2 regions of the Micromonospora chokoriensis genome follow, and region 1 is predicted to be linked to the other one. Evidence: predicted binding sites of a transcription regulator. Region 1 holds the regulator's gene; the other holds the start of a gene.
The links. Region 1 encodes HspR, which represses chaperone genes until heat shock. Its sites were predicted from a motif close to TTGAGTNNNNNNNACTCAA; they were not measured.
Positions count from the first base shown of each region.

Region 2: a site for HspR is predicted at 1,403-1,421, ahead of lon (endopeptidase La). Genes of this name have one in related genera too.

Region 1 covers NZ_LT607409.1:1,169,722-1,172,901, reverse strand. The annotation lists gene dnaJ (molecular chaperone DnaJ) at 1-1,070, shown strand, start outside; gene GA0070612_RS05500 (heat shock protein transcriptional repressor HspR) at 1,101-1,541, shown strand; gene GA0070612_RS05495 (hypothetical protein) at 1,679-1,861, shown strand; gene GA0070612_RS05490 (hypothetical protein) at 2,470-2,901, opposite strand.
Region 2 covers NZ_LT607409.1:4,581,851-4,585,030, reverse strand. The annotation lists gene lon (endopeptidase La) at 1-1,379, opposite strand, end outside; gene GA0070612_RS21115 (manganese catalase family protein) at 1,520-2,389, opposite strand; gene GA0070612_RS21110 (sensor histidine kinase) at 2,472-3,180, opposite strand, start outside.

The DNA of each region.
Region 1 (3,180 bases):
ATCCGGACCACAACCCGGGCGACCCGAAGGCCGAGGAGCGGTTCAAGGCTGCCTCCGAGGCACACCACGTGCTGTCGGACACGGGTCGCCGACGTGAGTACGACGAGATGCGCTCGCTGTTCGGCTCGGGAGCCTTCCGCCGCAACGCACGGGGCGGGGGCCAGCCGGGCGGCATGCCGTTCGACGTCTCCGACATGTTCGGCGGTGCCGGCGGCGGCGACCGTCGGTTCGGCGGCGCCGGCTTCCAGGACCTGTTCAGCTCGATCTTCAGCGGTGGTCAGGCCGGTGGTCAGGCCGCGCCGCGCGGTCCGGCCCGTGGCCGGGACGTGGAGACCGAGGTGGCGCTCGACTTCGGTGACGCGGTGCGCGGGGTGACGCTGCCCCTGACACTGCGCGCGCCGGGAGTCTGCGACACCTGCCACGGCAACGGGGCGAAGCCGGGCACCCAGCCGCGTACCTGCCCGGTCTGCCACGGTGCCGGGGTCACCACCCGGGACCAGGGGGCGTTCAGCTTCTCCGAGCCGTGCCGCAACTGTCAGGGCGTCGGCACTGTCGTCGAGGAGAAGTGCCCGGAGTGCCACGGCACCGGGGGCGTCACCAAGACCCGCACCATGAACGTGCGGTTCCCGGCCGGGGTGGCCGACGGTCAGCGCATCCGGTTGGCCGGGCGCGGTGAGCCGGGCGAGCGCGGCGGCCCGGCCGGCGACCTCTTCGTGCACGTCAAGGTTCGACCGGACGAGCTGTTCGGGCGTACCGGCGACGACCTGACGTTGTCCGTGCCGGTCACCTTCGCGGAGGCCGTGCTGGGCACGGACCTGCGGGTGCCGACGCTCGACGGCGCGGTGACCCTGCGGGTGCCACCGGGTACGCCGAGCGGGCGCGTGTTGCGCGCCCGCGGCAAGGGTGTGGTTCGTCGTGACGGCCAGGCCGGTGACCTGCTGGTCACGTTGGACGTGGTCGTTCCGGCCCGGTTGTCGGACGAGGCGCGCGCCGCTCTGGAGGCGTTCGCCGAGCAGAGCCCGCCGGCGGCCCGGGAACATCTCGACGCTCGGGTGCGTCGGGTCAGTTAGTGCGTGGGGATGGACGCGGAGGTGAGCGGGATGTCGGGCGAGTTCCTCGGTTCGGGTGACCCTGCCTACGAGGCCAAGGTGTTGATGATCTCTGTTGCGGCTCGCATGGCGGGGATGCATCCGCAGACCCTGCGCCAGTACGACCGACTCGGGCTGGTGCAGCCGGGCCGGGCCGCCGGCGGGGGCCGCCGGTACAGCGTCCGTGACGTGGTGCTGCTGCGCGAGGTGCAGCGACTCAGCCAGGATGACGGGATCAACCTGGCCGGCGTGAAGCGCATCATCGGGCTGGAGCGACTGCTGGAGCAGGCTCAGCAGCGGGTGGCTCGGCTGGAGGCGGAGCTCGACGCCGCGTACCGCCGGATTGCCGAACTGGAGTCCCTGGCCCGCTTCCCCGGCAGTGACCTCGTGCCGACCAACCGCACGTCCACCGCGCTGGTGGTGTGGCGGCCCCGCCGCACGCCCGGTCGCTGACCCGCCGCTCACCCGGATCTGCCTCCTCGGCCCGGGCCGTACCGGATTTCCCGGCGCGGCCCGGGTCGCTTCGGTTAACCTGTCAATGCGGGTCCAATCGGATTAATCCGGACCTACCGGCATGGCGAGGGGGAGCGATGGCGGAGCCGGCGAAGAACGTGGCCCAGCAGACGGAAGACCGGTTGGAGGAGCTGGCCGAGACCGTCCGCGAGAAGTTCGACAGGGTGACCAAGGGGACCTACCGGGACCGGGTCGTCGGCGGCAGGTTCGCCGAACCGGGCGACCGGAGTCGACCTGAGAAGGAACAGAAGCAGGACTGATCGGCAACCAACGTACGGGCCGGGACCCACGGGGGGTCCCGGCCCGTTCACGTTCACGTGCGGGCCGGGACGCCGGTGGTCTCGGCGGGGGGTCCCGGCCCGTTCACGTTCACGTGCGGGCCGGGACGCCGGTGGTCTCGGCGGGGGGTCCCGGCCCGTTCACGTGCGGGCCGGGACGCCGGTGGTCTCGGCGGGGGGTCCCGGCCCGTTCACGTGCGGGCCGGGACGCCGGTGGTCTCGGCGGGGGGTCCCGGCCCGTTCACGTGCGGGCCGGGACGCCGGTGGTCTCGGCGGGGGGTCCCGGCCCGTTCACGTGCGGGCCGGGACGCCGGTGGTCTCGGCGGGGGGTCCCGGCCCGTTCACGTGCGGGCCGGGACGCCGGTGGTCTCGGCGCGGGGTCCCGGCCCGTTCCCGTGCGGGGCGCGGGCCGGGACGCTCGCGATGGCAGGCGGAGATCCCGCAGCGAGCCTTTCGAGCTGAATCGTTTACGGCATCACCACGGTGTTGCGAAGCCCGGTTGCTCAGGGCCCCGCAGCCCGTGAATCGTTTGCGACATCAGCTCGACAGTGGCGCAGACAGCACCATCGCCGCTGACGAGCAGCCGAGCCTCAGCCGAGGCGGCGGTTCTCGCGGACCAGGCCGCCTTCGCACCAGTCGCGATAGACGAAGAGGTCCGGCCGGGCCAACAGCACGCGGCCGTTGTGCGCCCAGACCCTCATCAGTTCGTCGCCGTCCCGCTCGGCCTGTTCCACGAGTTTGCGGAAGCGGCGCTTGGGGTGGGCGCGGAAGTTCGTCCGGATGCCGTCGGCCGCGTAGATGTAGAGACAGTGCAACGCGAAACGACGCGCCGGGCAGGTCGGATCCATGGCTAACTCGAAGAGCGTCAGGACCAGTCGGTCACCGGATACCAGTAGGTCCCAGTCGGGTGGCATCGAGGCCAACGGCACCGAATCGGGCTTGTACGCCCAAGCTCGCAACTCCGCCGGGCTCGGATCGACGGGGTTCGCGAAGCCGTGGAACGTCGACTCCTGCACGCTCACCGGCCAACCTTCCGCTCTGGCCCGCGGGTGGCAACGCTGCCTGCGGAACCTGGCTGCTGGGGCGAAACGGTAACCCGCCGCCGGGTGCTGCGGTAGTCCCCGTGGGGAGCAATTCCGCAACCGTTGGCATGGGCGGGTCCCCCGCATCGACAGAGCGATCGATGATGCTCCTATGGCAATCCACGTTCGACAGTTCCAGTGAGGTGCCGAGGCTCAGTTCGTCACGGGGCTGGAATGGCTTTTCGCCCCTCCCGGTGGCCGTCCCGTGGATTGGGACAA
Region 2 (3,180 bases), 3.4 Mb from region 1:
GCCAGGAAGAGCACGTCGGACAGGTCGAGGTCGACCTCCAGGTAGTGGTCCCGGAACGTGTGGTTCTGCGCCGGGTCGAGCACCTCCAGCAGGGCGGCGGCGGGGTCACCGGCGTAGCCGGCGGCCAGCTTGTCCACCTCGTCGAGGAGCACGACGGGGTTCATCGAGCCGGCCTCGCGCAGCGCGCGGACGATCCGGCCGGGCAGTGCGCCCACGTAGGTGCGCCGGTGACCGCGGATCTCCGCCTCGTCGCGGACACCGCCGAGGGACACCCGGACGAAGGTGCGGCCGAGCGCCCGCGCCACGGACTCGCCGAGGCTGGTCTTGCCGACCCCGGGAGGGCCGGCGAGGGCGAGGACCGCGCCGGAGCCGCGTCCGCCGACCACGCCGAGGTTGCGCTCGGCCCGCCGGTTGCGCACGGCCAGGTACTCCAGGATGCGGTCCTTCACGTCGGCCAGGCCGGCGTGGTCGGCGTCGAGCACCGCCCGGGCCGCGGCCAGGTCGGTGTTGTCCTCGGTACGCGTGCCCCACGGCATTTCGAGCACGGTGTCGAGCCAGGTGCGGATCCAACCCGCCTCCGGGGAGGCGTCGCTGGCCCGCTCCAGCTTGCCGACCTCGCGCATGGCCGCCTCGCGGACCTTCTCCGGCAGGTCGGCGGACTCGACCCGGGAGCGGTAGTCGGCCGAACCGTCCGGCTCGTCCTCGCCCAGCTCCTTGCGGATCGCGGCGAGCTGCTGACGCAGCAGGAACTCGCGCTGGGACTTCTCCAGCCCCTCGCGGACGTCACTGTTGATCTGCTCGGTGACCTCCTGCTCGGCCAGGTAGTCCTTCACCCAGCCGACCAGCAGCTCCAGGCGGGCGGTCACGTCCGGCGCGGCGAGCAGCTCGGTCTTCTGCTCCAGGGTCAGCCAGGGCGCGTAGCCGGCCGAGTCGGCCAACTCGGAGAGGTCGGTCATCCGCTCCACCGCGTCGATGACCTGCCAGGCACCCCGCTGTTGCAGGACCGAGGTCACCAGGGCGCGGTACTCGCGGGCGAGTTCGCGGGCCCTGCCGGCGTACGCGGGCTCGTCGAGTTCGGACGCCTCGACCCAGAGTGCGGCGCCGGGGCCGGGGACGCCGGAGCCGATCCGGGCCCGGGACAGGCCACGGATGACGGCGGCGGGCTCACCCTCGGGCAGCCGGCCGACCTTCTCGATGGTGGCGATCACGCCGACCGGGCCGTACTCGCCGTCGATGCGGGGCACGGCGAGCAGCTTGCGGTCGCCGGTCGCGCGGGCGGCGTCGACGGCGGCCTGGGTGGACGGGTCGAGGGTCACCGGGATGACCATCCCGGGCAGCAGCACGGCGTCGGTCAGGGGAAGTACCGGAAGAGTTGCCATGGAACACCTGCCATCACGTTGACTTGAGCGTGCCTGGCTCAAGTAACGAAGCGTTCCCCTTGTTCCGGCTTGTGACCCAGGCCACTCCACCGCCGGCCCGCCGGGTCGCCCCGACCAGCGTGGCGACCCGACCTGACACCTCAGGTGAGCGTGCTCTCGACCGTGTTCGCGATCGAGCCGGTCACCCCCGGGATGGTGGCGTACAGCCGGGGATCTCCCGGGGGCAGCACCGGCTCCGGGGCGTTCGCACGCGGGTCGTCGTCGTACCGGAACTCGCCCTTGCCGTCCGGCGACGGTCCGGACGCCCAGCGGCTCTGCGCCGCGTCCGTGCCCGAGGAGAACCCGAGGTACGTGTAGCCGTACTCCTCGGTGAGGTCGCCGGAGTCCGGGAACGCCTCCGGCACCGGCATGTCCTCCAGCCCGTCCTCCTTGAGCTGTTCGATGGCGGCCAGCCACATGTTCTGGTGCATCGTGTCGCGGGCCAGCAGGAAGCGCAGCATCTGCTTGACGCCCGGGTCGTCGGTCATGTGGAACAACCGGGCGACCTGGAGCCGACCCTGCGCCTCCGCTGTCACGTTGAGCTGGAAGTCGGCCAGCAGGTTGCCGCTGGCGGTGACGTACGCGCCGTTCCACGGCACCCCGTTGGAATCAGCGGGCAAGGCTCCGGCCCCGGCGTGAATGAAGTGCGCCGGATTCGAGCCGGCGTAGATCGCCGCCCCGCCGGGATCCTCCGCGATCCCCTCCGACAGCGACAACGGCGCGCTGTCCAACAACCGGGTGATCATCGTGCAGATCATCTCGACGTGGCCCATCTCCTCGGTGCCGACGTCGAGCAGCAGATCCTTGTACCTGCCGGGCAGGCGGCAGTTCCACCCCTGGAAGAGGTACTGGTTGGCGACGGTCATCTCACCCCACTTGCCGCCCAGCACCTCCTGCAGGCGGCGGGCGAACGCGGCGTCCGGGCCGTCCGGTTTGGCCTCGAACTGCAGATCCTTGACGTGACTGAACATCTGACCCCCTCGGTACGGGAATTGGCAGTGCAGCCGTTCCCGTACCGGTGACCCGGCCGGGCCAACCCGTGTCCCGGCGGGGTCAGCGCACCGGAAGCAGCACCTCCAGCGCCGCGCCGCGCGGCTGCAACCGGTGCGCCCGTAGCGTTCCCCCATCCACTGCGACGAGCTGCCGGACGATCCACAGCCCCAACCCGGACATCCCGGGCGCCGGCACCGGGCGGCGCAGTGCGGCGAGCAGCGCGTCGTCGACGCGGCCCTCGTCGGTGACCAACATGCTCAGGCCGGGGCCGCGCACCGTGGCGTAGAGCCCGACCTGCCCCTGCGACGGCCCGTGCCGCAGCGCGTTCTCCACCAGGTTGACGAGCACCTGACGGGTCCTCCCGGCCGGCACCGGGCACGATCCGGCCGACCGGGTGGCCCGCACCCGCCGCCGGCCGACCGGCACCAGCGCGGCGGCCTCCCGCAGGATGCCCGCCAGCGCGACGGTCGGCTCCGGTGCGGGGGCCGGCGCCAGCGCGCCGGTGCCGGCCGTGGCGTCGCGCAGCAGGCTCTGCAGGTGGGCGGCCTGGTCGCGGGCCAGCGCGGTGATCGCCCGCCGGTCGGTTCCGCTCAGCTCGCGGTGCTCGTCGGCCAACGCGCGGGTCAGCGAGGTCAGGGTGCTGATCGGTGTACGGAACTCGTGGCACAACACCCGCAGCAGCAACTCCGGATCGGCCACCGGTGCTCGCAGGTCACCCGAAGTGGGCTCGATCCGGCGCAACCCTCGCAGCAGGCCCTGCAAACCGTGG